DNA from 4 places in the Spirillospora sp. NPDC047279 genome. Region 4 is predicted to be linked to each of the others. Evidence: riboswitches for the same ligand, from Rfam matches in the RefSeq annotation. Region 4 holds a riboswitch; each other region holds the start of a gene.
The links. A riboswitch is a leader RNA that binds a small molecule or an ion and turns the genes downstream of it on or off. The one in region 4 is predicted to bind cyclic di-AMP.
Positions count from the first base shown of each region.

Region 1: it holds a riboswitch for cyclic di-AMP, as region 4 does, so the genes downstream of both, ABZ810_RS22565 (C40 family peptidase) here and ABZ810_RS29390 (CHAP domain-containing protein) in region 4, are expected to answer to the same signal.
Region 2: it holds a riboswitch for cyclic di-AMP, as region 4 does, so the genes downstream of both, ABZ810_RS01225 (hypothetical protein) here and ABZ810_RS29390 (CHAP domain-containing protein) in region 4, are expected to answer to the same signal.
Region 3: it holds a riboswitch for cyclic di-AMP, as region 4 does, so the genes downstream of both, ABZ810_RS15075 (CHAP domain-containing protein) here and ABZ810_RS29390 (CHAP domain-containing protein) in region 4, are expected to answer to the same signal.

Region 1 is NZ_JBEYUA010000008.1:299,473-307,120, reverse strand. It holds gene ABZ810_RS22580 (AAA family ATPase) at 1-188, opposite strand, end outside; gene cpaB (Flp pilus assembly protein CpaB) at 196-870, opposite strand; gene ABZ810_RS22570 (hypothetical protein) at 936-2,552, opposite strand; gene ABZ810_RS22565 (C40 family peptidase) at 4,097-5,077, opposite strand; cyclic di-AMP (ydaO/yuaA leader) riboswitch at 5,118-5,253, opposite strand; gene typA (translational GTPase TypA) at 5,700-7,553, shown strand.
Region 2 is NZ_JBEYUA010000001.1:240,882-248,529, forward strand. It holds gene purL (phosphoribosylformylglycinamidine synthase subunit PurL) at 536-2,809, shown strand; gene ABZ810_RS01225 (hypothetical protein) at 2,912-3,847, opposite strand; cyclic di-AMP (ydaO/yuaA leader) riboswitch at 3,850-4,024, opposite strand; gene ABZ810_RS01230 (S8 family peptidase) at 4,187-5,356, opposite strand; gene ABZ810_RS01235 (protein kinase) at 5,496-7,274, opposite strand; gene ABZ810_RS01240 (sterol carrier family protein) at 7,447-7,648, shown strand, end outside.
Region 3 is NZ_JBEYUA010000005.1:310,757-318,404, reverse strand. It holds gene ABZ810_RS15095 (NADP-dependent oxidoreductase) at 1-410, shown strand, start outside; gene ABZ810_RS15090 (aldo/keto reductase) at 439-1,266, shown strand; gene ABZ810_RS15085 (CHAP domain-containing protein) at 1,345-1,677, opposite strand; gene ABZ810_RS15080 (helix-turn-helix transcriptional regulator) at 1,924-2,181, opposite strand; cyclic di-AMP (ydaO/yuaA leader) riboswitch at 2,416-2,551, shown strand; gene ABZ810_RS15075 (CHAP domain-containing protein) at 2,562-3,239, shown strand; gene ABZ810_RS15070 (glycoside hydrolase family 25 protein) at 3,239-3,919, shown strand; gene ABZ810_RS15065 (choline/carnitine O-acyltransferase) at 3,901-5,694, opposite strand; gene ABZ810_RS15060 (class I SAM-dependent methyltransferase) at 5,719-6,531, opposite strand; gene ABZ810_RS15055 (arpA protein) at 6,544-7,389, opposite strand; gene ABZ810_RS15050 (class I SAM-dependent methyltransferase) at 7,566-7,648, opposite strand, start outside.
Region 4 is NZ_JBEYUA010000012.1:174,961-182,608, reverse strand. It holds gene ABZ810_RS29415 (DEDD exonuclease domain-containing protein) at 1-197, opposite strand, end outside; gene ABZ810_RS29410 (NYN domain-containing protein) at 475-1,743, shown strand; gene ABZ810_RS29405 (hypothetical protein) at 2,150-2,341, shown strand; gene ABZ810_RS29400 (NlpC/P60 family protein) at 2,510-3,496, shown strand; cyclic di-AMP (ydaO/yuaA leader) riboswitch at 3,901-4,090, shown strand; gene ABZ810_RS29395 (C40 family peptidase) at 4,114-4,644, shown strand; cyclic di-AMP (ydaO/yuaA leader) riboswitch at 4,751-4,925, shown strand; gene ABZ810_RS29390 (CHAP domain-containing protein) at 4,936-5,724, shown strand; gene ABZ810_RS29385 (hypothetical protein) at 5,777-7,072, shown strand.

The DNA of each region.
Region 1 (7,648 bases), on a different contig from region 4:
GGCAGCGGCCCGAGGCTCTGGTGTATCAGCACCACGTCGAGGTGCGGCATCGTGGTCACCGTGCCGACGACGTGGTTGGACGCCGCCTCGACCGCGACGACCTCGACCTCGGGGAGCTCCCTGAACTGGCCGGTCAGCGTCGAGGCCAGATCCGGGTCCTCGATGCCCAGAAGTACCTGGATGCTCATCGGCACATCACCGCGCCGGGATCGTCTGGCAGACCGGCGGGAGCTTCACGTTGTCCGCCGTCTGACCGCCACCGATCAGCGCCAGCCGGATCTTGTTGGCGAAGCTCTCCTCACGGGTGAGCTTGAGGCTGTCGGCGGCGCTGAGCGCGAAGGTCATCGGCACCACGGACTCGGTGATCGAGTTGTTCTTCTCACTCTTGATGTTGGTGAGCTGGCCGATCTGGATCACCCGGGCGGACTTGACGATGCGCGCCGCGCAGGAGGTCCGGTTCTGCCCGCTGTCCTGCTGGTACGTGGCGTAGATGTCGACCGACATGCCCTTGAAGACCTTGCCCGCCACACCGGTCTCCGCGTCGATCATGATCGCGATCTCACGTTCACCCGGCTGGAGGCTGGGGCCGGGGACCAGCATCCCGATCTGCAGGTACGAACCGGCCTGGAGGTCGGCCGCCGCCACCTTGCCCTCAAGGGAGGCCGCATCGGTGACCATCGTGTTCGGCGACCACTTGCGCGGGACCCTGATCCGCTGAAGGTCGGCCTCGGTGACCCTCGTGTAGGCGGGGATCGAACGCTTGAGCTGCAGGACGTCGGTCTTCACACCGACCTCGGCGCGCACCGAGCCGACATAGCCGACGACGCTCACGAAGACGGTGACGGCGCCGAGCACGGCCAGGATCAACAAAAGGACTCCACGCCGCTGACGGGGGTTCATGTGGCTCCGTTCTAAGCAACTGAATCAAGGGGATTTCAGCGTTCGCTCGCCGACCCGAACCGGACGGTGCCCTGGCGGCCGGGCCACTCCTCCTCCTCGGCCGCACCGGCGTCGGCAGGCGCCGGACGGACCTCGGACTCGGTGGTGGCGGCGGCCGGCGGGGGAGCCGGTGCACCGATGTCGGTTCGCGTCACCTCGGTGTGGACGAGCGGCACGTCCCCGGGCTCGGGAACGGTCCCGCCCGCCGTCTGACCCGAGGCCGGCCCGGTGGGTTCCGGAGCGGCCGGAGCGGGGTGCTGGGCGGGATGCGGGGCGGCGAGGACGCCGTTCCCCTTCACCTCGACCGGCGGCCCCGCGGAGCCGTTGGACGGAACACCGGACCCGGCGCCCTCTCCTGCCTGCGCGGGCGGCACGGGGCCCCGCGGGTCGGCCTGAGGTGGCGGCGAATGCGACGACTGGGCCGCGAACTGAAACTGGGCTGGGGGCTGGAGCTGAACGGGGGGCTGGAGCTGGGCCGGCGGCTGGGGCCGGGTCTGCGCGGGAGGTTGAACGTGCTCAGCAGGCCGCCCCGGACCCGGAGGTTGTGCGTTCACTGGGGGGTGGGCGGGGGGCTGGTGCTGGGCGAGGGGCTGAGGCTGTCCGTTCGCGGGGGGCTGGGAGTCGGCGGGGATCTGGGAAGGACCCGGCGGCTGGGGTGGTCGCCCCGCCGGCTGGGGTGGTGGCGGCTGCGGGTGAGGAGCCGGAGGAGCGGGCGGCGCCTGCTGGGAGTCGGGCAGAGGGGGCGAACCGGGCTGGGAAACCTGCGGCCCGGTGCTCGACGTACCGGCGTTCTCGCGCTGAAGCATCGCGCAGAACGGGCACTTGGGGAGCGTCGTCAGCTCTCTGCACCAGCCGCAGGGCCGGTACGTGGCGTTGACGACGGCGAAGTGCAGGGCGCGAGGGTGCCCGCAGAGGGCGACGAACTCGCTGAACTTCTTGGCCCCCCAGTACTCCTGGCTGAGCGGCTGCACCGGAACGGGCGTCACCGAGACCACGCGAAGCTCGGGCTGGAGCTTCTGCTGGACCCACTCCATGTCGCCGTTCTCGTCGGTCACCAGAAGGAGGACCGGGTCCTGCGGCCTGTTCTCGATCACCTGCACGGGCTTGGACGCGGTGATCCGGTGGACCCCGGCGTTGGTCCCCGCGCCCACCGAGAAACCGCCCGGCAGGAACGACGACACGTGCGCGCCGAACCCCGTCTTGATGTGCTCGAGACGCGCGACGCTGTTGACCCAGGCACCCGCGTACACCGAATCGGCCAGCCGGTAGGCGAGGCTGGCCAGGACGCCGGGCTTCACATGAGGAGCGACGAAGGCCAGCTGGTCGGCCACCAGGGACAGTGCCAGCGGAGGCAGGCTGAGCTGGACGGCGGCGATCCGGTCGGTCGACAACGCGCCGCGGGCGAGGCTCACCAGCCGCTTCGCCGCGGCGGCCCGCCAGGACGGCAGGAGGACCAGGACCGCGCCTTGGGCCTGGAGGCCCTGAGCCACGTGGTCGATAAAGAATTGAGCCGCCTCGGACGTCGCCGGAAGGTCGAGGCGCTGGGCGCCCGCCGCGCCCAGGGCGCCCGTTCCCGGGAAGTCTCCCATCAGCAGGACCGCGGTCAATTCCACTCCGGATGCTCGTCGGGCCTCACGGAGGCGACGTCCCCGGCTGTCACCGCGGCTGAGCCCCCGATACACCATGACATTCCCATTTCGGGCGCGATGACAATAACCGTCCCACGCACCATGACTCAACCCTTTCTGTGGGACCGATCGGAATGCTGCATCGCCAACGTCAGACGCAGAAGGTTGCGAACCGGTTTCAGCGAATTCCCACCGCGGTTGACGATCACTTAGCGTGGCCGCCGCCCCGAAAAGGCCTCCCGGCACCGGCCGGATCAGGCCAACTTTTTGGGCCCAGGGGCCCTTGATCATCTCCCGCGTTCGTGCAGGGAGCGAGGTTACGAATGAGTGAACGGCCGACTTCGTGGCGGACCGTACCGGCCGGACCCATCACTCTTCGCGCACACCTCCCTCATATGTGGCTCGCGAGGCTAGCAATGCGACGTCTCACAGATATCTCCGGCGCAGGTCAGGGACCATAACCCGCACCAGGACGATTCTCATTGATTCTTAAATCAAGAAGGGCGCACCCCACCCGGCGGAATCCGCCCGACTTCCCGCCCCCGCCGGCCCCGGGCCAAGGGACCCACCCCGGACCCGGGCCCCTCATTCCCACGTTCCGTACCCAAGGGCCCCCACCCCTTGACGCCACGCCCAGCGAACCCACCCCAGAAACCCACCCCGCCCCCACACCACCAGCCCCGACACCCACCCCACCAACTCCCCACCCGAAGCCCCAAACCACCGCTCACCAGCCCGAACAACCACCCCCGTCCAACAAACCCGCCCCGTCACGGCACCAAACTGCACATCAGCTGAACGTCAGCTGCACACCGGCTGGATACAATCCGAAGACAAGGCCGGACAGGTCACCCGCCCCGCAAGGCCAACACGACGTAAGACCAACAGCCGTGCGCCGCTACGGGGGCGCGACGCGGGACAGAAGCAACGCGGAGCGAGCGCAGCAACAGCGGGCGCAAAACGGGCTCGCCACATGACGGGCGCGGCAACGCAGACCGGCCCGCGCAGCGCGGGGCCGGCGCGGCACAGTGCAAAGTCGGCGCGGCACAGGATGAACGCAGCGCAGAGCAACACCGACTGGCGTAACGCGGGCCGGGCCGGCCCTTGGCCGGCGCGACATGGGCCGGGCACCGCGCCCAGTGGGCGCCCCGCATCATCGAACGCGGCGCAAAGTCGACCTAGCGCAGGCCGTACACAGCGCAGAGCGGCGCAGGGCGGGGCGCAGCGCGGAGCGGCGCAGGGACAGGCGCAGCACAGAGCAGCGCAGGGGCAGGGGCAGCACGGAGCAGCGCAGGGGCAGGCGCAGCACGGGCCCGGCGCGATGTCCGGGCGCAGCACAGGGCGGCGCGGGGTCGGGCTCAGCACGGAGCAACGCAGTGCGGGGCCAGGCGCAGCGCGGAGCGGCACAGGGCCAGGTGCAGCGCAAGCCAGCGCAGGGTCGGGCGCAGTGCGGGGTGGGGGCGAGACCGTCGGGGGTGGCTCCGGGGCGGGCCAGGGCGGACGGCTCAAGTGGGTGTGGGGCGGGTGGGCTAGGAGATTCGGTTGGCGCCGGCGTAGTCGGAGCGTTCGGAGAGCTTGGAGATCTTGACGACGTCGCCGGTCTGGGGGGCGTGGACGTAGCGGCCGCCGCCCACGTAGATGCCCATGTGGTGGAGGCTGCCGCCGAAGTAGACCAGGTCGCCGGCGCGGAGGGAGCCCTTGTCGACCTTGCTGCCCAGCTGGAAGAGGTCGCCGGTGTAGTGCGGGAGGCCGGACTTGCCGACCTGGGCGTAGGCCCAGACGACGAGGCCCGAGCAGTCGAAGCTGTTGGGGCCCGCGGCGGCCCAGACGTAGGGGCTGCCGAGCTTGCCGAGGGCCTTGCGGGTCATCCTGGCGGGCAGGTCGGAGCCCTTGATGACGGCGGTGTAGCCGGACGTGGGGTCCTTGGTGCGGGTGGTCGTCAGCTTGTCGAGCTGCTTGGTGACCTCGTCCACCTTGGCCTTGGCGGCGGCCTTGGCCTTCTGGGCCCGGTCGGCGGCCTGGGTGGCGGCGGTGTTCTTGGTCTCGGCGTCGCGGCGGGCCTGGTTGGCCTGGTCGATGCGGGCCTGGAGGGCGTTGACGACCGACGCCTGGTTCTGGGCCAGGTAGGCGGAGTCGGAGAGGCCCTCGGTGGTGCCGTTGGTGGTGAACATCATGTCCGGGCCGCCGGTCATGTAGTTGTTCGCGGCCAGGCGGCCGAGCTGCTCGCGGGCGGGAGCGGCCTGGGCCTCGAGGGCTGCGGCCGTCCGGGTGGCCTCGCGGAGGGCGCGCTGGGCCTTGCCGAGTTCGACGCGGGACTTGTTGAACTGCTCGGTGAGCTTCTCGGCCTCGGTGTTGAGGGCGTTCAGGCGCTTGCGCAGCTCGCTCTCGGTGGGCTTGCCGGAGGGGCTGGGAGCCGCGAAGGGGGCGGCGACCAGGGCGGCGGGGGCGGCCTGCGCGGGGGCGATGACGGCGCCTGTCGCGACGACCGCGGCGGTGGCCGCGATGGACATGACGAAACGGCGACGCTGGGGGTCCGGTGACAAGCCGGTGTTCTCCTCTCCTCGTCCGCCTACCGGGTTAGCTGACGGGCTCGGGCCAGGAGTCGCCCTACCGCGCGAACGCGGATTCGCCCCAGGGGGTGTTGGTTCCCCGGTTCCCCTCGGCGGGGATTCGGCGGTCCGGCCACCGTCCCTGTCGGACGTCGAGCGGCCGGATCCGCAGGAGCGTACAAAGGGATGGCAAATTACGGCAAATGCGGCGACCAAAAGGGACATGCGACTGGATGCCGCCGGATGGCGAGAACGCCCTGGTCGCAAGGGTTTCAGACGATCTGGACGCCGCCCGCACGTTCGGAAGGGTTCGAGACCTTCGCCACATCGCAGGACGGCGGCGCGGGCACGTACCTGACCCCGGTTCCGCGGTTGGACGGGTGCCGGGCCGGCGCGGACGGGTGGTCGTGAGGCTGGTCACCGCACTGGAGGGGCGGCGGCCAGAGCTGTACACAAAGGGCCCATGAAGGAGTAATCGTGGCTGGTGTCGGCCGCGGAAGGCCGGGGCGGGTTTGCGCGCCAAGTAGAATTGGCTGGGCCGCACGTCTGCGGCGATTCCCAACCATCACCCAAGCGAGTTCGCATGCCCTTCTCCACGCGCGATGACCTGCGGAACGTCGCGATCGTCGCCCACGTCGACCACGGCAAGACCACGCTGGTCGACGCCATGCTCTGGCAGTCCGGCGCCTTCCGCGAGAACCAGGACGTCGATGACCGCGTCATGGACTCCAATGATCTGGAGCGTGAGAAGGGCATCACCATCCTCGCCAAGAACACGGCGGTCCGGCACAACGGGATGACGATCAACATCATCGACACCCCCGGCCACGCCGACTTCGGCGGCGAGGTCGAGCGCGGGCTGTCGATGGTGGACGGCGTCGTCCTCCTGGTGGACGCCAGCGAGGGCCCCCTCCCCCAGACCCGCTTCGTGCTGCGCAAGGCCCTGGAGGCCAGGCTGCCGGTGATCCTGGTGGTCAACAAGACCGACCGGCCCGACGCGCGCATCGACGAGGTCGTCGACGAGACGTACGAGCTCTTCATGGACCTCGACGCCGAAGAGGACCAGATCGAGTTCCCGATCGTCTTCGCCTCCGGCCGCGCCGGCCGCGCGTCGCTCAACAAGCCCGGCAACGGCGAGCAGCCCGACAGCGAGGACCTCGAGCCGCTGTTCGAGGTCATCAAGAACACGATCCCGGCGCCCTCGTTCGACCCGGACGCGCCGCTCCAGGCGCACGTCACCAACCTCGACGCGTCCAGCTACCTGGGCCGGATCGCGCTCTGCCGCATCTACGCGGGCACGATCAAGAAGGGCCAGCAGGTCGCCTGGTGCCGCCACGACGGCAGCATCGAGCGGGTCAAGATCACCGAGCTGTTGATGACGGACGCGCTGGAGCGCAAGCCCGCCGACGAGGCCGGCCCCGGCGACATCATCGCGATCTCCGGCATCCCGGAGATCATGATCGGTGACACCATCGCCGACCCCGACGACCCGCGCCCGCTGCCGCTGATCACGGTGGACGAGCCCGCCATCTCCATGACCATCGGCACCAACAACAGCCCGATGGCCGGCCGGGAGAAGGGCACCAAGGTCACCGCCCGCATGGTCAAGGACCGCCTCGCCCGCGAGCTGGTCGGCAACGTCTCCATCCGCGTGCTGCCGACCGAGCGTCCCGACACCTGGGAGGTCCAGGGCCGCGGCGAGCTGGCGCTGGCCATCCTGGTCGAGAACATGCGCCGCGAGGGGTACGAGCTGACCGTGGGCAAGCCGCAGGTGGTCGCCAAGGAGATCGACGGCAAGAAGCACGAGCCGGTCGAACGCCTGACGGTCGACATCCCCGAGGAGCACCTCGGCGCGGTCACCCAGCTCATGGCGGTCCGCAAGGGCCGCATGGAGCACATGACCAACCACGGCACCGGCTGGATCCGGATGGAGTTCCTGGTCCCGGCCCGCGGCCTGATCGGCTTCCGCACCGAGTTCATGACCGAGACGCGCGGCACCGGCATGGCGCACCACGTCTTCGAGTCGTACGAGCCGTGGTTCGGCGAGCTGCGCACGCGGCCGTCCGGCTCCCTGGTCGCCGACCGCACCGGCCCGGCGACCGCTTACGCGATCACCAACCTCCAGGAGCGCGGCACCTTCTTCGTGGGCCCGACCACCGAGGTGTACGAGGGCATGATCGTCGGCGAGAACTCGCGGTCCGACGACATGGACGTCAACATCACCAAGGAGAAGAAGCTCACCAACATGCGCTCGTCCACCGGCGACGAGCTCGAGCGCCTCACCCCGGCGAAGATCCTTTCGCTGGAGGAGGCCCTGGAGTTCTGCCGCGAGGACGAGTGCGTCGAGGTGACGCCGAAGGCCGTCCGGCTCCGCAAGGTCGTCCTGGACGCCAAGGAGCGCGAGCGCACCCGCGCCCGCGCCAAGCGCTCCGGCTGACCTCCCGCCCGGCGGGCGGCCGAACCGGCCCGAGCATTTGGCGTTATCGCATACCTTTAGGGCGCCGAGCCGGCAAGGCCTGCGTTACGGCGGAC
Region 2 (7,648 bases), on a different contig from region 4:
TCAGGGGCCGGAGAAGGCCGCTGAGCCCGCCGAGGACCCCCGTGGCACGGCTCCGGCCGTGCCCGGCCCCACGTCCGGTGACGAGGCGCTCGCGGCGCTGACCGGGCTGGCCAACTCCGAGCAGCCCATGCTCGCCGAGCCGCCGGTGGCGGGCGTGCAGCCCACGCTCGGCGAGCCGCCCGTGCCCACCGAGCCGCGCACGCTCGCCGAGCCTGCCGCGACCGGCCCGGCGATCTCCCAGGAGGTGCCGACCGGCACCGGCCCGCAGCCGGTCACGCCCACGGGCACAGGCCCGCAGCCGGTCACTCCCACGGGCACCGGTCCGCAGCCGGTCACGCCCACGGGCACGGGCCCGCAGCCGGTCACGCCCACGGGCACGGGCCCGCAGCCGGTCACGCCCACGGGCACGGGCCCGCAGCCGGTCATGCCTTCCGGCACCGGCCCGCAGCCGGCGGTGTCCAGGGGTACCGGCCCGCAGGCCGTCGTGCCCGCCGGCACCGGCCCTCAGCCGGTCGTTCCGGTCGCGCCGTCCGCGATGACCCCGCCGGTCGTCTACGAGACCGACACCGTCGCCACGGCCCGGGTCACCCCCGACCGGCCCCAGCCGTTCGCCGAGCTGGGGATGAACGACGAGGAGTACCAGCGGGTCCGGCAGATCCTGGGGCGCCGTCCCACGTCCGCCGAGCTGGCGATCTACTCGGTGATGTGGAGCGAGCACTGCTCCTACAAGAGCTCCAAGGTGCACCTGCGCCAGTTCGGCGACAAGGCGCCCAAGACCGACGCGCTGCTGGTCGGCATGGGCGAGAACGCCGGCGTGGTCGACGTCGGCCAGGGCTGGGCGGTCACCTTCAAGGTCGAGTCGCACAACCACCCGTCGTACGTGGAGCCCTACCAGGGCGCGGCCACGGGCGTCGGCGGGATCGTCCGCGACATCATGTCGATGGGCGCCCGGCCGGTCGCGGTGATGGACTCGCTGCGGTTCGGCCCGGCCGACGCCGCCGACACCCAGCGCGTGCTGCCCGGGGTCGTGGCGGGCGTGGGCGGCTACGGCAACTCGCTCGGCCTGCCCAACATCGGCGGCGAGACCGTCTTCGACGCCTGCTACGCGCAGAACCCGCTGGTCAACGCGCTCTGCGTGGGCGTGCTCAAGCACGACGAGATCAAGCGTGCGATCGCGCCCGGCCCGGGCAACCGGGTGATCCTTTTCGGTGCCGGCACCGGCCCGGACGGCATCGGCGGCGCCTCGGTCCTCGCCTCCGCGACGTTCGACGAGGAGTCACAGGCCAAGCGGCCCTCGGTGCAGGTCGGCGACCCGTTCATGGAGAAGCTGCTGATCGAGTGCTGCCTGGAGCTGTTCCGCGAGGACCTCGTGGTCGGCATCCAGGACCTCGGCGCGGCGGGCGTCTCCTGCGCGACCACCGAGCTGGCCGCGGCCGGCACCGGCGGCATGCACGTCGAGCTCGACTCGGTTCCGCTGCGCGACGCGACGCTGCGCCCTGAGGAGATCCTCATGAGCGAGTCGCAGGAGCGCATGATGGCGGTCGTGTCGCCCGGCAAGGTCGACCGGTTCATGGAGATCTGCGCCCGCTGGGAGATCCCGGCCACCGTCATCGGTTCGGTCACCGACACCGGCCGCCTGGTGATGACCTGGAACGGCGAGACCATCGTCGACATCCCGCCGGGCACCGCCGCCGACGAGGGCCCGGTCTACGAGCGGCCCTACGCGCCGCCCGCCGACCTCGGCTCGCTCCAGGCCGACACCCCGGGCCGCCTGGTCCGCCCGGCCAACGCCGACGACCTGCGCAACACGGTCCTGTGGCTCACCGGCTCGCCCAACCTGGCCAGCAAGACGTGGGTCACCTCGCAGTACGACCGCTACGTGCTCGGCAACACCGTCCTGGCCATGCCCGAGGACGCCGGAGTGGTCCGCATCGACGAGGAGAGCGGCCTGGGCATCGCGCTGTCCCTCGACGGCAACGGCCGCTACACCCGCCTCGACCCGTACGCCGGCGCCCAGCTGGCGCTGTCGGAGGCCTACCGCAACGTGGCCTCCACCGGCGCCCGCCCGCTGGCGGTGACCAACTGCCTCAACTTCGGCTCCCCGGAGGACCCGGGGGTCATGTGGCAGTTCGCCCGCGCGGTCGAGGGCCTGGCCGACGCCTGCCAGTACCTCGGCATCCCGGTCACCGGCGGCAACGTCTCGTTCTACAACCAGACCGGCACCACGCCGATCAACCCGACGCCGGTCATCGGCGTGCTGGGCGTGCACGACGACGTCCGGCGCCGGGCCAACATGTCGTTCACCTCCGAGGGCGCGACCATCGCCCTGCTCGGCGAGACCCGCGAGGAGTTCGGCGGCTCGGAATGGGCGCACGTGGTCTACGGCCACCTGGGCGGCCTCCCGCCGCTGGTCGACCTGGCCGCCGAGGCCGCGCTGGCCTCCGTCCTGGTCACCGCCGCCCGCGAGGGCCTGCTGACCGCCTCGCACGACGTCTCCGACGGCGGGCTGTCCCAGACCCTCGTCGAGTCGTGCCTGCGCGGCGGCCTGGGCGCCCAGATCACGCTGCCCGGCGACGCGTTCGTGTCCCTGTTCAGCGAGTCCGTCGCCCGCGCCGTGGTCGCGATCCGGCCCGGCGGCGAGGCCCGCCTGGCCGCCCTGTGCGAGCAGGCCGGCGTCCCGGTCGCCCAGATCGGCGTCACCGGCGGCGACGCCCTCACGGTCTCCAGCCGCGAGGAGGAGCTCTTCTCGATCCCGCTCGCCGAGCTGGGCGAGGCCCACGAGCGGACCCTGCCCAGCTACGCCGACTGAGCCACGACCGCGAACGCCCGGCCACCCCGCGAGGGTGACCGGGCGTTCGCGCGTCAACGGCCGTCGTGGAGCCCGCCAGGCCCAACGACAGCCGGGCGGGTCCTAGAAGACCGAGACGTGGACGTGGTCGTAGTGGTTGGCGGTCACGCCGCCGCGGTTGCTCATGGACGACCAGCCGGGGCTGCGCATGTCGTAGATGCGCTGCCGCCAGATCACGTACTTGACGCCCAGCCTGTCGGCGTTGGCGATCGCGTAGGCGGCGGCGCGGTCGCCCTGCTGCTGCGCGCTGCCCGTCGCCATCTGGCCGCCGGTGGTGACCATGAAGTCGCAGGCCTGGCCGGTGGCGTGGTCCTGCGGGTCGCCGCCGGAACGTACGCACCCGATGGTCGGGAACGGGCCGAACTCGGTGTCCAGGACGTCGTGGACCTTCTTCATGCGGGGCGTGACCCCGGCCATGCCGACGCTCGGGGACTCCGGCTTGTACTTCTTGAGCAGCACCTTGACCCGGGCCTTCTGCTTGACCAGGTCCTTGATCTGCTTCTCGAGCTGCTTGATCTTGTTCTGCGCCTCGGCGCGGGCCTTCTCCTGCTGGGCGACCAGCTGCTGGATCTGCTGGACCTTGCCGGCCTGGTTCTGGGCCACATGGCTGACCAGCGACGCGTTGTTGAGGTACGTGGAGGGGTCGTCGTTCGCCAGCACGGCCACGGAGGGGTCGGTGCCGCCCGTCATGTACTGCGAGGCCGCGATCTGGGCCACCAGCCCGCGGGCCTGGGCCAGGTCCTCCTTGAGGTCCTGAGCGCGCTGCAGGGCCTGCTTGACGTCGTGCTGCGAGTCGCGCAACCTCGCGAGGTCGCCGCCGTACGCCTTGTCGAGCCTCTCGATCTGGGCGTTCAGCTTGCTGACCCGCCCGGCGTCACCCGGGTCGGCCTGGGCGGCCGGGCCGGTGACGGTCGCGCTCGCCACCAACGGCACGAGGCCGGCGACGGCGACGACGGCGCGCCGGGCACGACGCCAGCGAGTGGAGGTGGGGGTCTCCACGCTTCTCCTCTCCTCATTCGCCTACCGGGTTAGCTGACGGGTTCGGGCCGGGAGTCAGCCCTATCGGATCCGCTGGTTGCGGTCCCGAATTCACCCCGGCCGGAAGCGCGGTGACGCTCCGGCATGTGGGTCCCCGGTTCCCGCGCGGCATGGCGCGGGACTCGGCAGGTTCGGCCAGACTGCCCGGTGGGCCGTGGCGAGTCACCGACCGAATGCCAATGAACTGCAAGGAAACGTTCGTTACTTCGCCAAGATTAAACCCCTGGGGCGGGTGTGCCGCCAGCGAGTCCCGGAACCAGGGGCGCCGCCTGGAAACCGGGCCATCCTATGTGACTGGTTTCACAGCTTGGCCTTGTAGAGCAGCTTGTTGGGCGTGCCACTGGGCAGACCCTTCAGCCGGCCGGACGTGGCGTTGGCCTTGAGCCACTTCTCGACCTCCGCGAAGCCCGCCCTGCGGTGCGTGGTCAGGTAGAGCGCCGCGACGCCCGCCACATGGGGGCTCGCCATCGAGGTGCCGTCGAGGACCTCACGGCCCTTTCCGGGCCAGGTGGAGGTCACTCCGACGCCCGGGGCGTGGATGTCGACGCACGTGCCCCAGTTGGAGAAGCCGGCCCTGCGGTCGCGCGAGTCGCTCGCGCCGACGGTCACCGCGCCGGCGGCGCCGGCGGGCGAGGTGTTGCAGGCGTTCTTGCCGTCGTTGCCGGCCGCCACCGCGACGACGACGCCGGACTTGGAGAGATTGGCCACAGCCGTGTTGAGGGCGGCCGACTTGGGGCCGCCGATCGAGATGTTGGCCACGGCGGGCTTGGCCGCGTTCTTGCGCAGCCAGTTGACCGCGGCGACGACGTTCGACATCGGGCCGGTGCCGTCGCAGCCCAGCACGCGGAGCGCACGGATCCTGACCTGCTTGGCGACGCCGTAGCGCTGGGAGCCGATGGTGCCGGCGACATGGGTGCCGTGGCCGTTGCAGTCGGCGCCGCTGGAGAAGCCGGGCGCCTTCCATGCGATCGACGCGCGCCCCTGGAACTGCGGGTGCTTCACGTCCAGGCCCGTGTCGACGACGTAGGCGTTCACGCCGCGGCCGGTCGCCCGGTAGGTGTACGACCTGCTCAGCGGCAGCGCGCGCTCGTCGACGCGGTCGAGACCCCAGGGCAGCCCGAGGCGCTGCGTTCCGCTGATCGAGACGAGCTGGTCGTGCTCGATCGCGGCGACGTTGCGGTCGCGGCGCAGCCGGTCGAGCTGGCCGGCGTCGAGCCTGGCGGCGAAGCCGTTGAGGACGCCGTCGAACCGCTCCGCCGCGGCGGCCCTCGCGTTCCGCACGGCGGACGCGGTGGAGGCGCCGTCCTTGAGGGTGACGATGTACTTGCCCGGGATCGGCGTGCCTTCGGCGGCCGTCACCTGGACCAGTGCGGGGTCGGAGCCGCCGGCCAGGACGGGGAACGCGGCCGCACCGGCGACACACGCCGCGGCGGTGCCGGTGATCAGCAGCCTTCGGGGGACAGCCCGCACGGGGAGGACTCCTTCAGTCGCGGCCACGCCGGGGGTCTCGGGCGCGGCGACCATGATCAGGTGAACCGACAGAGCGGTACCTTATTGGATTCCTCCCGAAATCTGCAGCGAGAACGGGCAAACGGTGCGAGTCGGCCGCTCAGCTCTTGCTGAGTTTTCCCTGGTAGCCGGGGGTGGCGCCGGGCTGGTGCATCCACGCGTATTGCAGGGTGCCGTCCTGCTGGCGGACCACCCGCACGTTGCCGCTCGTGCACGGCTTGGCGACCTGGAGGGACATCTCGAGACGCTGGGTGGTGCCGCTGGTCAGCGCGAGGGTGCCGACGCAGTTGCGGTTGAAGCGGGCCTGCGCGGTCTTGTCGCCCGCCTTGAAGGTGACCTCGATGGGGAACGAGGCCGCGCTCCTGGCGTTGACCGCGGTGCCCTTCCAGGTGCCGGCGAACGTCTCCGGGATCGTCGAGACGGGACGGTCCTCGTTGGCCGGGCCGGTCTGCGGCGGGTCGTCGTCGGAGCCGCCCTTCAGCTGGGGCCACAACACCAGCGCGATGATCGCGATGCCGACGAGGACGCCGATGGTCAGCGAGGCCGCGACGCCGAGGACGTGGTTGCCGGGACGGCGGAACTGCGGCATCCGCGGCTTGCGGGAGGGCGTGGGGGCCGCCAGCACGGCGGTGTGGTGCTGCGGCGCCTCCTCCTCCGGCCGGTACCGCTGCTCGTCGCGGATCTGCTGCGCGCCGGTGTCCATGCCCGGGATGAGGTGCAGGGGCCGGGCCAGGGGGTCGCCGGGCGCGGGAAGGTCCGGGTCGATCGCGGGCATCGCCTCGGTGGCCTGGTCGGTCGACTCCACGCGGGTCGGCTCGGCGCGCACCGGCGCGGGCATCGGCGCGGACGCCGCCTGCGGCGGCATCGCCGGGCTGCGTTCGGGCCTGGTCGGCTCCAGCTCGCTCAGCTCGTTGCGCACGGACGGCGGAACGGAGATGGGCGGCCGGACCGCGATGGCGGGCACGGGAGGCGCACCGGCCGGCGCGATGCCGGCCACGGGGGCCGACCCGTCGGCCAGGGCGCGGCCCTCGGCGATCAGGCTCTCCGGCAGCCGTTCGGCCAGGGAGCCGCCGGCGCCGAGCAGCCGGTCGAGGACGTCGCGCGCGGCGGGCCTGCCGGACGGCTCCTTGGCCAGAGCGTCGGCGACCACCTCGCGGAGCGACTCGGGCAGCGCGGACAGGTCGGGCTCGTCGTAGACGATGCGCTGCATCACCTCCGACTGCGAGCCGTCCCCGAAGGGGGCCGTGCCGTTCACCGCGAACAGCAGGGTGGCGCCCCACGCGAAGACGTCTGTGGCGGGCCCGATGCCCGAGCCGCGGAGCTGCTCGGGCGCCTTGTAGGACGGGTCGTCGGCGACGCGGCCGGTCGGGGTCGCGGTCACCGCCTCCAGGGCGCGGGCGACGCCGAGGTCGGTGACCCGGGGCCCGTCCCGGCCCAGCAGCACGTTGCCGGGCTTGAAGTCGTGGTGCACGGCACCGGCGCGGTGCGCCGCCGCCAGGGCGATCGCGGTGCCGGCCGCGAGCCGTTCGGCCACCGCGCTGCCGCGCGGGCCCTCCTCGGCGACCAGCTGGAGCAGGGACGGCCCGGCGACGAACTCGCTCACCACGTACGGGCGGTCGCTCTCCACGTCCGCGTCGATGATCGCGGCCGTGCAGAAGCCGCTGACCCGCCGCGCCGCCGCGAACGCGCCGGCGAACCGTGAACGGGCGGCGGGTTCGCCGCTCAGCCGCAGGTGCAGCAGCTTCACCGCGACGGTGCCGCCGGCCGGGCTGCGGCCGAGAAAGACGGCGCCCTGTTCTCCCACGCCGAGCCGGCCGGTGATCTCGTAGTCGCCGAGCTGCTGCGGATCACCGGGCTGCAGGGGCAGAGCCTCGGCCATCTATTCGAACCTCCGTGTCGTCCCGCCGGGCCGTGGACCCGGCCGGCCCCCCGATTCCTTCTGCGTCGTTCGCCCCCGTCCGGCGCCGGTCCCTTTTTACCGGGTGGAGCACGATCGTGGCGGGTCAGGTGGTCGGGCGACCACCGAAAGTCACGCGATAGCCTCGGTCCCGATGTCGCGTACCCGTCTCACCCGAGCCGTGCTGGACGAGCAGCGCGCCGCACTCGGCCTCGAACCCCACGACGGTGACGACGAGCCCGGCACCCTTCGCCGGGCCGCGTTCGACACCGTCCTGGCGGCCGCCGGGCCCGACCAGGTCGCCAGACCCGTCGTGAAGGGCGCCGTGCGGTTCCTGCTCGACCGGCTCGCCGAGA
Region 3 (7,648 bases), on a different contig from region 4:
ACTACAAGGCCGGCGACCTGGCCGGTCAGCTCGCCGCGGCGGCGCCCGGCGGGATCGACGTCTACTTCGACAACGTCGGCGGCGACCACCTGCGGGCCGCCCTCGACTCGCTGCGCGTCCACGGCCGGGTCGCGATGTGCGGCGCCATCTCCCAGTACAACGCCACCGAGCCGGTGCCCGGGCCCGACAACCTGTTCCTCGCGGTCGGCAAGCGGCTGACCCTGCGCGGCTTCCTGGTCGGCGACCATCTCGACCTCGCGCCCGAGTACGCGCGGTTCGCCGCCGCCCTGCTGAGCGACGGCAGGCTGCGCAACGAGGCGACCGTCGTCGAGGGCATCGACAACGCCGTGGAGGCCTTCCTCGGCCTGCTGCGCGGCGCCAACACCGGCAAGATGCTCGTCCGTCTCTGAGCACGTCCGTCTCCGAGGAGAAACGATCATGCAGAACGTCACCCTGAACAACGGCGTCGTCATGCCGCAGCTCGGCTTCGGCGTCTGGCAGGTACCCGACGACGAGGCGCAGACCGCGGTGACCACCGCGCTCCAGGCCGGATACCGGAGCATCGACACCGCGCGGATCTACGACAACGAGGCGGGCGTCGGCCGCGCGATCGCCGCGGCCGGGCTGCCGCGCGAGGAGCTCTTCGTCACCACCAAGCTCTGGAACAGCGACCAGGGCCACGACGCCACGCTCCGCGCGTTCGACGCCGGGCTCGACCGGCTCGGCCTCGACCACGTCGACCTCTACCTCATGCACTGGCCGATGCCGGGCGTGGGCAAGTACGTGGAGACCTGGCAGGCCATGGAGAAGATCTACGCCGACGGCCGGGCCAGGGCGATCGGCGTCTCCAACTTCACCGTCGAGACGCTGACCCGCCTGATCGGCGAGACCGGCGTCGTGCCCGCGGTCAACCAGATCGAGCTGCACCCCTACCTGGCGCAGAACGGCCTGCGCGCGTTCCACGACGAGCACGGCATCGCCACCGAGGACTGGAGCCCGCTCGGCCAGGGCAAGGGCCTGCTCGACGACCCGGCGCTGAAGCCGATCGCCGGCAAGCACGGCAGGACCGCCGCCCAGGTCGTGCTGCGCTGGCACCTCCAGCTCGGCAACATCGTGATCCCCAAGTCGGTGACCCCGTCCCGCATCGAGGAGAACATCGACGTGTTCGGCTTCGAGCTGGACGCCGCCGACATGCGGGCGATCGGCGAGCTCGACAACGGCACGCGGTTCGGCCCCGACCCCGAGACGTTCGCCGCGGGGGCCTGAAGACCCCGGCAGAGCCCGCACGCAAAGGGACGAGGCCGCCCTTCCCGCATCACGGGAGGGCGGCCTCGCCGTTCCCGGTCAGAAGTGGATGTAGTTCTCGACGCTGCCCTTGGTGACGGTGCGGGTGCCGTACACGTGCGTGCCGCCCTTGTCGTACTCCTCCAGCGGCACGGTGCCGTCACTGTTGACCCGCGCCACGTACGCCACGTGACCGTACGTGCCGGCGTTCCACTGCGCGACCGCGCCCACCTTGGGCGTCGCGTCGACCCGCACCCCGGCGGACCGCGCCGCGTTGTCCCAGTTGTTGGCGTTGCCCCAGTGCACGCCGCGGTAGGAGTTGGTGAAGTCCACGCCGAGCCGCCGGCGCACCCGCCAGGCCGCCCACGACACGCATCCGCGCTTGTAGAACAACCACGGGTCGGCCTGGTTCCACGAGTCGCTCTTGTACGGGTAGTCGTTGGTGGACCGTCGTGACGCACGGCGGCGCCACCGTGCCGTCCGAGCCGGTGTAGACGTAGGCGTCCGAGACGTATCCGGCCGGGCCGGTGGCCGCCAGCGCCGCCGGGGAGGTCAGGGTCAGCACGGTGACCCGCCGGGCTGCGGCCAGTGGGTCGCCGGGGACGACGTCGTCGATCGGAAAACGACCGTGAACCGACCCTAATGTGGACGCCTCTCGCGTTCTCCTCGATCATTCGGCGTGCGGGGCTCGAACGTGAGGATCAGGCGCAGGCCGAGGACCTCGCCGATGCGCTCCAGGGCCGGGATCGGCGGCAGCGGTCCCGCCGCCTCGAAACGCGAGATCGCGGGCTGGCTCAGGCCGGTCAGCTCCGCGAGGCGGCCCTGGGTGAGCCCCAGCGCCTTCCTGCGGCGACGGGCGACCTCACCGAGACCGCTGCCGAGGTCCGTGTGCTGCATGGTGGTCACCTCCTTACGCCCCACGCTCGCCGCCCGCGTCCGCGCCCGGATCGCGTGATCGCCGCATCCCCGGGTCAACCGATCGGTTGATGCTGGCGGTGCGCCGAATAAGGCCAGGCGCCGACGCCATCGAAGGAATGGCCTCATCGGCCGTTCGCTTACGCATAATTTATTTGCTTTACCCGTTTGATAACTGCTCTTTAACCTGATTAATGTGCGCTTCATCGGCCGATCGCCGGCCGACCGCCGAGTCTCGCAACGAGAGCCGGGGAACCACGTTTCTGGGGTGAATCCGCTGTTCGCAGCGGTAGGACCTGCCTCCTTGGCCCGAACCCGTCAGCTAACCCGGTAGGCGGCACAAGGAGAGGTGCATTCCCCTCATGGATCCTGGCATCCAACAGATGATCAAGGTGCTCGAAGCCGAGCTCGGATATACCGAATCAGGCAACGGGTACTCGAAGTTCGGCGACTGGTACGAGAAGAACGTCGACGATTCCTACTCCTTCTCGAACGCCGCCTGGTGCGACATGTTCCTCGCCTGGGGCGCGACCCAGGCGGGAGTCCAGGCCAAGACCGGCACGTTCGCCTACACCCCCTCGCACGCCGCCTGGTTCAAGAATCAGGGCGCCTGGGGCGACAAGCCCCAGCCCGGCGCCTTCGTCTTCTACGACTGGTCGGGCGGCGGCTCGATCGGCGGCATCGACCACATCGGGATCGTGACCGAGGTCGAGGGCGGGAAGATCCACACGATCGAGGGCAACGTCGACGGCGTCCACGCCAAGCGCAAGGTCCGCGACCAGGACCAGGTCGTCGGCTACGGCTACCCGGAGAAGGTCGTGCCGAAGCCGGAGCAGCCCGCTCAGCAGCAGGCCGCGGCCACCACGTCCACCACCGCGCTCACCGGGACGGCGAAGCCGCCGCCCCTCGACGGGGCTCAGGTGGAGCTCTCCGGGGCGTTCACCTCGGTGCTGCTCCCCGTCATCGCCCTGCTCACGCGCGTGAAGCGCCGCGACGCCGCCGCCCGCGCGGCGTCCATCCGCACGGAAGGGATCTCCTGATGCGCCTCTCCCGCCTGATCACGCCGGCGCTGGCCGGTGCCGCGATCGTCGCCGCGCTGGCCGGGCCGGCCGCCGCGGCGGCACCCGGTTCGGACCTGCCGCACGGCATCGACGTCTCCAACCACGACCGCGGCGTCGACTGGGGCGACGACGGCCTCGACTTCGGCATCGCCAAGGCCACCGAAGGGGTGCACTTCAAGGACGGCACGTTCGCCGGCCAGTGGAAGGAGATGCGCGACAACGGCGTCGCCCGGGGCGCGTACCACTTCGGGCACCCGAAGAACGACCCGGTGAAGGAGGCCGAATACTTCCTGACGGCCGTGCGCGCCCAGGGCCTCCAGCCCGGCGACATCCTCGCGCTGGACCTGGAGGTGACCGACGGCAGGTCGTCCGGCGACGTCAACGCGTGGGCCAAGCGGTGGCTGGAGCACGTGACCCGGCAGACGGGCGTCAAGCCGTTCCTGTACACCTCCTGGTCGTTCGCCCAGGAGAACGGCGCGGGCCTCGGTGACTACCCGCTGTGGGTCGCGCACTACGGCAGGGAGCCCGGCGAGGTGAAGGCGCCGCGTCCGTGGAAGGACTGGACGATCCACCAGTACGAGGCGACCGACCACGACCACAACGTCTCCCGGATCTCGCCCGACGAGCTCCGGAAGCTGGGTCAGGTCAGGAGTTCCTGAAGCTCCGCCACCGCCTCCCTGAGCCGGTCGGCGAACGTGTGCATCGCGTCGGCGACCGGCGCCGGGGTGCTCAGGTAGAGGTTGAAGCGGTCGGGCAGCAGCACGTAGCCGACTCCGATGCACTGCGCGCTGGTCGACCCGAAACCGAAGTAGCGGATGTGGGTGGACGGTGCGGAGCTGGTGCTCAGGTAGTCGTCCCGCATCGTGGTCCAGCCGGGTGAGTCGAAGAGCGTCAGATGCTCGGTGACGCCCAGCTCCGCACCGCGGCGCTTCTGGATCAGCTGGAGCTCCCAGAGGTGCTGCTCGGGCACCTGGCCCGCCTGCGCCGCCTTCGCGCGCTCGACGTGCTTGGCCGCGGCGGCGCGGAAGGCGGCGCGGCGGGTCTCGGTGCCGGCGTCCGGGTCGTCCATCACCTCGGTGAACCGGACGGACTCGGGCGTCACGACGCGCATCGCCTCGGTGCGCCCGCGCCGGAAGTGGCGGGTGGCGATGGATTCGTACGTGGCGCCGACGAATCCCTTGGTGCGTTTGTGGGCGAGCTGGTAGGCCATCTGCACGAACGCGTCCGGCGAGACGCGCAGCTCCTTGGCGCGGCTCGACCCGAAGTCGTCGAAGCCCACCGTCGTGGTGGCGTTGGCGGCGGCGTACTCGGCGAACGCCTCGCCCGCCGCCCGCACGTCGGCGCGCAGCGCGCGGTCGAGGACGAACTCGATCGGCGCCGTGGCGGGCGTGCCCTGGGAGAACGCCCGCGCCTCCCGCTCGTGCTCCTCGGCGGGCGTGCCGAGCATGTCGTCGACGAAGCCGAGGATCGTGGTGCCGTCCAGGCCGCAGTGCTCGACGTTGATCCCGGCCGTGCCGTCGGCGAAGACGATCAGCGACACCGCCTTGTCGAACCACCGGTTGCCGCTGTCGCCGTGCAGTAGCTGGTCGCAGGCCTGGAGGGTGTCACGGGGCGCGAAGTCCTCCAGGCACACGCAGAAGAGCGCGGTCTCGACCTCGTCCAGCCGGGCGGCGTTGTGCGGGTCGGCGGCCAGCAGCGCCTCCCGGCTCGCCGCCCACTCGGCCCGCGCCTTGGTGGTGAGGTGGCCGGCCGGGTGCTCCGCGCGGGCGTCGTCCTTCATCACCGTGCGCAGCCCGGCCGCCAGCTCGTCGAGGGTGTGGGGGCGCCGGTCCGGGCCGAGCACGTCCATCCGGACCATGTTGCCGCGATAGAACACGACGATGTGGCGCGCCGGGGACGGGCCGGGCGCCTCGTCGGAGTAGGGGGCGCGGACGGTGTCCTGCACGGCCCCGGGCCGGCGCGTGGTGGAGAAGAGGTACTTGTTCTGCTCCATCGTGAGCGCCTGGCCGCGCTGGACGATCGGCGGGACGCGCTCGTCGTCGAGGCGCGCCTTGAAGCCGAGCGCGGCCATGATCAGCCCGGCGGCCCGTTCGACCTGGGCCTGCCCGGTGTCGTGGAACAGGAAGAAGAAGTTGGCGTTCAGCGCGATGCGGTCGCGCCGGCCGAGGTAGCGGTAGGGCCAGAACGTGTCGAGCCAGCTGTGCACGCCGGGGCTGCGGTCGTACTCCTCGAGCGCGGCGTGCAGCGCCCGGCCGGGCCCGTCCGGGCGGAGGAACGCGGCGAGCGCGGCCTCGGTCTCCGCCAGTTCCTCCGGCGTGAGCAGCGGTGCGCACCACTCGATGAACCGCGCGCCGCTGTCGTCCAGCGAGGGCAGCGGCACCCGGGGCAGATGGTCTTCGTTCTCGAACGTGCGGGGCGAGTGGTCGCTGGTCAACTCTGGTCCTCGTTCTGGAAAGGGTCAGGGGAGGTCGCGGCCGTGCGGCCGCGAGGTGAAGAGCTCTGCGTAGAACCAGCCGTCGGTCTCCAGGCCGCCAGGATCCACCCCGACGTCGGAGAGCCGGTCGAGGACGAGCGTCTGCTCCTCGGACGTGGCGAAGCGCCGCTGCCGGAACACGCCCTCGTGGCGGACGGTCTCGTAGCCGGCCGCGGCCAGGCACTCGGTGACGGGATCGAAGGGGAACATCCGCAGCACGAAGTGTGCCATCCAGGGGAGACGGTCGCCATGAGCGGCGACGACGCGGGAGATGGTCCGCTCGGTGACATAGCCGATGCAGCCCGTGGAGACGACGAGGTCCACCCCGGCGAGGCGTTCGTGCTCGTGCGGGGTCGGGTCGCGTTCCTCGAGGTCGGCGTGCATCGCGCCGTCGATGAATCCGGCCCGCAGGGCGTACGACAGCGCCTCGGACGAGGCGTCGAGCCCGATGAACCGCAGGCCGCGGGCCGGTTCGCGCGCGCCCACCCAGGTCCGGTCGCGGTCCAGCAGCTCGTCGGTGCCGAGCTGGGTCTCGGCGTACCGCTGGTAGAGGTCGTCCATGGAGGCGTCGCAGCGCAGCAGCGCGCCGTTGACGCCGTAGGAGCAGCCGATGTCGAGGACGGTCGGCACCCTGACCCGGTGCGCGTCCCGGTATTCGTCGATGAGCCCGGCGAAGAACGGCTTCGCCAGTTCGGGGATGATGTAGCCGAGTCCGCGCAACGTGCCGAAGTAGGCGCGCGGATCGGGCTGCGTGTAGATGTGGTCGAGTGAGATCTTCCCGGTGGTATCGACTTGCACGGCGCAGGTCCCCTAATCCAAGAGTTGGTCGACCCGTACGTTCTCGGCCTCCAGATGCGCGGGGAGCACGCGCCCGAACAGTTGCCTCGTCCGCGCCACGCTCCCGATGACGCCGGGCCTCTCGCTGTAGGCGAAGATCGCGGAGTGCCGCGACGCGGTGCCCTCGACCTCGCTCACACGGTGCAGCGAATACCGTCCCTGGAACAGCTGGAGGTCCCCGGGCCGGAGTTCGAGCCGCCGCACCAGCGGCCCGCCGTTCCCCGCCAGGACCCTCGCGACCTCCGCGAAGTTCTCGTCGCCGGCGGACCGGATACCGGGGCAGTACTCGAACACACCGCCCGTCTCCGGCTCCTGGGTCAGCATGCTGATTGTGAACTCGTTGATGTCGAAATGCCAGGGGTGTTCCATCCCCGGCCGGACCACGTTGAGGCACAGGGCCGACAACGGGTCCGCCAGCTCGAACACCTGCGGCAGGCCGAAACAGTCGGCCACAAAACCCTGGAACAACCTGCTCGAATAGAGCCGCTGAATAACCGCGTCGACCGGAATGCGGTCACGGGCCACGAACGCATTTCCGCGCTCGAACGTCACCCGCCCGGGATGCCCCTCGGGCAGCTCCGCCCCGACGTCGAGGTTGTAGACGTTCACGGTCTCGACGTCGTAGTGCGCCTGCGGGGCGACGGCGGCGCACTCCCGCCGCAGCGTGTCCCGCACGTCCGGGCTGATGAAGTCGGGGAGGACGCTGCATCCCGTCTCCCGCAGCTCGCCGCGGACCCGCGCGACCAGCTCGCGCCGGCACGCCGGCTCGCCGAGCCGGTAGAGGGTCGTGTTGACCACCCGTTCGACCGATGTGCTCATTCGGACCCTCTCGCCTGACCTGAAAGAGAGTCTTAGCACATCAATTAGTGCTAATTCGGCGAAGCATTTATGGTCGTGCCTTATCAGCCGTCCTCAGAATGGTACGGGTGACCTGCGCCTTTGGGGGTCCCAAACGGGGTCCGCGGGATCATCGCCCGTGGTCGGTGTGTCTCACATCACGCCCTGCGGGCGAGAAGCCTCCGCTTGCCGTTCGGCAGGTCGTTCTCCTGCACAACGGTGAAATCCCCGGGCAGCAGCG
Region 4 (7,648 bases):
CCCCCGCGTACCTTGACCGCACCGATCTCGGTGATCGCCGACTCGGACGGGGAGCCCCCGGTCGTCTCGAGGTCGACGACCACGAACGTGACGTCGGCGAGGGGGGTGCCGAGATCGTCCAGGGTGCCCTGGACGCCCTCGGCGCCCGGGCCTCCTGCGGATCGGTCGCGGCTGGCGGGGCGGGCCGGGTGGGTCATGACCGCGACCGTAGAGGTGGCCACTGACAGTTCACGGAGCGCTAGGGTTGAATCACGGGCCGGGGGCGACCCGTACCGGCGCCGAGCAGGCCGCCGGTTTCCGCGTACTCGTGCCGTTTTTCCGTGTGTTCGTGCTGGTTAAGGCGCCCGGCGCGCGGAAATACTCAGCGCACGGCGGTGCACCAGGCCTGGGAGGAGCAGGATCATCGACAGCGGCCCCGGAGCGGACGGCGAGGAACGCCTGCCCGGCTCCCTGCCCGAGGCGGTGCGCCAAGGCGTGGTGGAGGTCGCCGCCGATCTGATCGGGTCCCTGCCCGCCACCGAGGTCCCGCTGCCCCTGCGCCGCTTCGCCCAGTTCGAGCGCCGCAAGCGCGCCAAGCTCGCCGGGCAGCACATCGCCGCCCTGCTGGAGAAGGACTCCGGGTTCCGCGGCCGGGTCGCCGAGCATCTGCGCGAGTCCGAGCCCGAGCTGGCCGGCGTGGTCGAGGACGGCCAGGTGCCGCCCGCCGCCGATCCGGTCCGGGTCGCCGTCGTCGGCTACCTGCTGCGCCCGGCCGGCTGGACGGCCCTGGTCGCCGCCGCCCGCGCCGAGCTGGAACGCTCCGCGAGCATCTCCGAGAGCGAGGCGGCCGAACGCAAGATCGCCGCGCTGCGGGACGAGCTGTCGGCCGCCCGCTCCGCCCGTTCGGCCGAGCTCGACAAGCTCCGCGGCGAGCTGCGCGACAGCAAGGCCGAGGTCGCCGAGCTGCGCCGCAAGCTGCACGAGGCGCGGTCCAGGGCCAAGGCCGCCGAAGACCGCGCCGGCGCCGTGGAGGCCCGCACCGAGCGCGAGCTGGCGACGGCGCGCGACACCACCGCCGCCGCCGAGAAGGAGGTGCGCAAGCTGCGCGCCCGCACCGCCCAGGCCGAGGCCACCGCCGAGCATGCCCGCCGGGCCGCCCGCGAGGGCCGCAACGTCGAGGACATCCGCCTGCGGATGTTGCTCGACACGCTGGTGGACGCCGCGCAGGGCGTCCGGCGCGAGCTGGCCCTCCCCACCACGATCGACCGGCCCGCGGACGCGGTCGCCGGGGCCGAGCCCGACAAGCTGGCGCACCGCAACCTGCCCGGCCGCGCCCTCTCCGACGACGACCCCCAGCTGCTCGACCGCCTGCTCACGCTGCCGCAGGTGCACCTGATCATCGACGGCTACAACGTCACCAAGACCGGCTACGGCGAGCTGCCGCTGGCCGACCAGCGCAGCCGGCTGCTGTCCGGGCTCGGCGGCCTGGCCGCGCAGACCCGCGCCGAGGTCACCTGCGTGTTCGACGGGGCCGACCTGGACGCCCCGGTCCTGATCGCCGCGCCGCGCGGCGTCCGGGTGATGTTCAGCCAGCCGGGCCAGACCGCCGACGAGCTGATCGGCGAGCTGGTCCGCGTCGAGCCCACCGGCCGGGCCGTGGTGGTCGTCTCCTCCGACCGCGAGGTCGCCGACGCCGCCCGCCGCTCCGGCGCCCGCCCCGCGGTGTCCGCCCTCCTCCTCCGCCGCCTCTCCCGCTCCTCCTGACCCCGCTCCCGCCGCCTTCCTGGCTCCGCCCTCCTCGCGCTCCCTTCCTCGCGCCGCCCTCCTGGCGCCGCCTTCCTCACGCCGCCCTCCTCACGCCGCCCTCCTCGCGCCGCCCTCCTGGCGCCGCCCTCCTCACGCCGCCCTCCTCGCCCTGGTCTGCTCGCCCTGGTCTGCTCGCGCTGGCCTGCTCGCCCTGGTCTGCTCGCCCTGGTCTGCTCGCGCTGGTCTTGACCGTCTTGCGCGGCTGCCCGAGTTCGCCCGCCGCCGGCGCTGACCATGCGGTTTCTGGGCTCTGACCAGGGAGCACGTCGTTCTGTCACACCTGGGTCGTACTGTCCGTCACGAAGGCAGCACGACCCGATGTGCACGACCCGATGTGTCAGACCCCGAGTGTGAGGAGGACGGCATGCTGATCGAGTGCGAGGGGTGCCAGGTGCGCGGCACCGGATGCGGCGACTGTGTGGTGACCACCCTGCTGGCGGCGCCGACGGAGGGTGTGGTCGATCTCGACGTGGGCGAACGGCGGGCCCTGCAGGTGCTGGCCGATCTCGACATGGTCCCGCCGCTGCGGCTGACCCCGGGCGAGCGCGCATCGTGACCGGCGAGCGCACACCGTGAGTTCGGGACGCGGATCGTGATCTGATCGTCACGGAATGGGGTAAAAGCTGGGCGAGCTTGATGAATACTGACGATTCGGTTGTGACTGGTGTGCCCCCTCGCTAATGTCAGCCGCTGATATAGGCGGACGAGAGGGGCATATCCGACCGTGGCCAGTGATCGCAGCTCCCGGCGGCTGATGGCGACAGCCTGCCTCGCCGCGACGACCACCATGGTGTTGCCCATGGCGTCGGCGCACGCTGAGCCCAAGCCCACCGCGGCCCAGGTCCAGAAGAAGCTCAACAAGCTCAACGAGCAGGTTGAGGATCTGGTCGAGAAGTACAACCAGGTCGGCGAGGATCTCAAGATCGCCAAGAAGAAGCTCCAGGCCAAGCAGCGTGCCGCCAAGGACGAGGAACTCGCGTTCGAGACCCTCCGCGGCAAGATCGCTCAGATGGCCGCCACCGCCTACAAGAACGGCGAGACCGGCGACGTCGCGGGCTTCATCGGCAGCGATGACCCGCAGGCCGTTCTCGACCAGTCGGCGGTCTTCACGCACCTGTCCCGCAACCGCAACTCCGAGGTGACCCAGTTCCTGACCGCCGCACAGCGGGTGCAGCGGGAGAAGGCCCAGGCCCAGCGCGCCTACGACGACGCCGCGGGCAAGGCCAAGGAGCTCAAGGACCAGAAGGCCAAGGTCGAGAAGTCGATCGCGGCCCAAAAGCGGGCGCTCGCCAAGTTCGGCATCAAGACCCAGAAGTCCGGCGGCGGCGCCATCGGCGGCACCTACAACGGCCCCGCCAGCGGCTCGGCCCGCACGGCGCTCGACTTCGCCTACAGCAAGCTCGGCACGCCGTACCAGTACGGCGGCACCGGCCCCCGCTACGACTGCTCCGGCCTGACCATGCGGGCCTGGGAGGCCGCCGGGGTCAGCATCACCCGGACGACCAACTCGCAGTGGGCCGCCACCAAGCGCGTCGCCAAGAGCGACCTGCAGCCCGGCGACCTGGTCTTCTTCCGCAGCCTGGGCCACGTCGGCCTGTACGTGGGCAACGGCCAGATGATCCACTCGCCGAGCACCGGCAAGAGCGTCCAGGTCGTCAGCATCACCTCCGGCTACTACCTGTCGAACTACTACGGCGCCGGACGGCCGTGACGCTCGACACTTCGCGCCCCTAGCCCGGGCGCACCAGAGAACGGACCAGGTCTGACCTGGTCCGTTCTTTACTTTGCGACCGATTTGCTTTCGGTTGACCCTTTGATACTTTGTGGCGACCCGCGGCGCTCACCAGGCGTCGCGTCCCCCCGCTCGACACCGTCCAGGTGCCGAGGCCGGTGCGACGCCCTCCACGCGCCGCACCCGACCGGCCGGCTCAGCCGTACCGTGCGCACGCTCAGGCGTGCATGGCGCCGAACGAGCGCGTCACGACGGCTTTCCATCGAGTCCGGGCCGACGGCGGTTCCCCTGTCTTGGGGCCGCCCCATCACACAACATCAGCGCCGCGCTTTCGCACGCGGGACACAGGGTCCCGCGCACGGGCCCCATCGCGCCCCAGGATCGCCGCGGCAGCGCCGAGTCCGCCATCGCGCGGAGCCGGGGACCCACTCTCGCGGCCCGTCCCTCTTCGACGGGCCCCGAACGGGGTGAATCGGCGCGCCCTCCTTCGATCCCCTCGAACCGGGCGCACCGTAGGGCAACTTCCACGCCCGAACCCGTCAGCTAACCCGGTAGGCGTCTGGAAGAAGGAGACTCCCCTGTCCAGCAACGCTGTCATGTCCCGTCGCGTCCGCTTCGGCGGTCTCGTGGTCGCCACCGCGGTGGCCACCCCCCTTCTCGCGACGGGACCCGCCCCCTCCGCCGAGGCGGCCACCAAGGCCGTTCCGGTGGCCAAGGTCGTCAAGCAGGCCAAGCACAAGACCTGGGCCGAGCGCCAGAAGCTCGCCCAGAAGGCCCTGAAGTACGCGTTCAAGAAGAAGGGCAAGCCGTACCGCTACGGCGCGGCCGGTCCTCACGCCTTCGACTGCTCCGGTCTCGTGCAGTGGTCGTACCGCAAGGCCGGGGTCAAGCTGCCCCGCGTCACCACCGCCCAGTACCGCGCGGTCAAGAACAAGGTGTCCTGGAAGAAGCTCGCCCCCGGCGATCTGGTCTTCTTCAACGGCAAGGGCCACGTGGGCATCGTGTCCAAGCGCAAGGGCAACAAGATCTGGATGATCCACGCCCCCAACAGCCGCAGCCACGTGAAGGTCGTCAAGCTCGACAGCTACCGCAAGAAGACCTTCTCCGGCGCGGTCCGTCCCTACTGAGCCACGTCTTCTACCGAGCCACATCCCTCCCTCACCGGGCGCGGCCGTTCCCTCCCCCCGTGAACGGCCGCGCCCGATCCCCTCAGAAATCTTGAACGGCCGTTTCGGACGGCCACCGCCGAGTCCGCGCACGCGCGGAGCCGGGGACCCACCATGCCTCCGCCCCGACCAGGGGCCCGGCTGAGCAGTCCCTTGGGGTGAATCGGCCTGCGCGCAGGCCGTAGGGCAGCTTCCACGCCCGAACCCGTCAGCTAACCCGGTAGGCGGCATGGAAGCCAAGGAGATCCCCTCGTGCCAGGCAAGCACCGCAAGCCCAGCCCACTCAAGATCACCCTGCGTACCACCGGCGGCCTCGTCGCGGGCGCCGCCGTCATCGGGACGGCGACCGTCACCGCGCAGGCCGCGGTCGGCGCCGCGCCCGCCGGGTCGGCCGCCGCCAAAGCCCCGGCCGCCGCCGCGGCCGTCCAGCCGGGCGCCCCCAAGAAGAAGTCCCACGACGTACCCGAGAAGCTCTCCGGCGACGCGGGCCGGGCGAGCACCGCGCCGTCCGCCGCCGGAGCGTCCAAGGCGCCGGTGAAGACCGAGCCGAAGAAGCCGACCGCCGACGACGCGATCAAGCTCGCCAAGTCCCAGGTGGGCATCTCCGAGGACGAGAACGGCGAGACCAAGTTCAACGAGTGGTACATGGGCACCGACCGCGCCAAGGAGACGCTCGAACGCGACGGCGGCGACCTGGAGGGCTACAGCGACGCCCAGTGGTGCGACATGTTCGTGTCCTGGATCGGCGAGGAGCTCGGGTTCGGCCACGGCATGGGCAGCGACGCCTGGACGGTCGAGCACGCCAAGTGGTTCGAGGAGCAGGACCGCTGGGGCACCGAGCCCAGGCCCGGGGCCATCGTCTTCTTCGACTGGGGCGGTTCCAAGGACATCGACGACATCGTGCACGTCGGCATGGTGGTCAAGGACAACGGCGACGGCACCGTGCAGACCGTCGAGGGCAACACCTCGAACGCCGTCAAGATCCGCGAACGGCCGGCCGGCCAGATCGTCGGCTACGGCTACCCCGACTACGCGAAGTGACCCCGGCGTGACCTGGGCGCGGGCATCCCGGCCCGGTCAATAGGATCGCCGCATGGAACAGGAGCGGCCCGTCGAGAGGCCGGACGAGAGACCCGATGAGCCCGGTGGCGTGTCACGCCGCCGGGCCGTCGCGTTGATCGGCCTCGGCACCGCCGCCTGCGTCGCCGCCGCCGGTGCCGCCCTGGCCGGCGCGGGCGGTGACGACCCGCCTCCGGCGACCGCCGCGGCCGCCACGCCGTCGGAGCCGCCGGACGCCGGCGCGGTCGAGGCCGTCCTGGCCAACCGCGCGGCGGCCGTGCGGGAGCATGATCGGGTCCGGTTCCTCGCCACGGTCGCCTCGGCGCCCGCCGCGTACCAGGAGGCCCAGGCGGCGGTCTACGACAACCTGGCCAGGCTGCCGCTCGGCTCGTGGCGCGAACGCTTCGAGGCGATCGAGCCCGCGACCGCGTCCGGCGCCCCCGCGGTCCGGGTGAGCCTGCGGTACCGGCTGCACGGGTTCGACCGCGGCGAGGTCGCGCGCACCCGCTACCTCACGTTCGCGCGACGGTCCGGCACCTGGGTGATCGTCGGCGACGCCGCCGCCCGCGGCCTGCGCGACGACGTGGAGATGTGGGACGGCGGGCCGCTGACCGTCCGGCGCGGGCGCGGCGGCCTGGTCATCGGCGACGCCCGCGGTCTCGACGAGATCGCGCGGCGGCTGGACGCGGCCGTGCCGGTCGTCACCGGCGTGGTCGGCACCGGCTGGGCCCGGCGCGCGGTCGTGCTCGTCCCCTCCGACCCGGCCCAGGCGTCGGCGCTGGCCGGCGACGACCGGGAGCTCAAGGAGATCGCCGCCCTGGCCGCGGTGGCCCCCGCGGCCGGCGGCGGCCGTGGCGAGGACCGCGTGATCGTCTCGCCCGGCACGTTCGGGCGGCTGAACGACCTCGGCAAGAGCGTCGTGCTCACCCACGAGGTGACCCATGTCGCCACCGGCGGAGCCCAGGACGGCCGGACGCCCGTCTGGCTCATCGAGGGCTTCGCCGACTACGTCGGCTACCGCAAGGCCAAGGTGAGCGTACGGTCGGCCGCCCGCGAGCTGCGCCGCGAGGTCACCGGCGGCCGGACGCCCGCCCGCCTGCCCGCCGCGGACGCCTTCTCCGGCACCGCCCCGCGGCTCTCCCAGGCCTACCAGGAGGCGTGGCTCGCCTGCCGCATGATCGCCGACCGGTACGGTGAACCGGCGCTCGTACGGCTCTACCGGGCCGCCGCGCGCGGCGGCGAGGAGGCCGCCCTGCGCGAGGTGCTGGGCGTCACCCCGCCCCGGTTCACCGCCATGTGGCGCGACTACCTGCACGAGGAGCTGCGTTGACCCACCCCGCCCAGCCTCAGCCGGAGAAGTCACCGGCTGAGCCCGCAGCCCAGCCCGCAGACCACGCCGCAGACCACGCCGCCAAGCCTGAAGAACCACCGGCCGAGCGCACCGAGTCACCGGCCACGCCGACAGACCGCGTCGCCGAACCTGAAGACCAACCGACCAAGGCCATGGACCGCCCCACCGAGCCCGCCGAGACACCAGCCCAAGCCGCAGACCACGCCACCGAACCTGAAGAACCACCGGTTGCGGCAGGGGAACACCCGACCAAGGCGGTCAACCACGCCGCCAAGCCTGAAGAACCACCGGCCGAGCGCGCCGAGTCACCGGCCACGCCGACTGATCGCGTCGCCGAGCCTGAAGAACGACCGACCGAGGCCGTGGACCGCCCCACCGAGCCCGCCGAGACACCAACCCAGGCCGCAGACCACGCCACCGAACCTGAAGAACCACCGGTTGCGGCAGGGGAACACCCGGCCGAGGCGGTGGACCATGCCGCTGAGGTCGCTGATCGTCATGTTGAGACCGGCGACAGGTCGGGCGAGGCCGGTGAGACGTCCGGTGGGAGGGGTG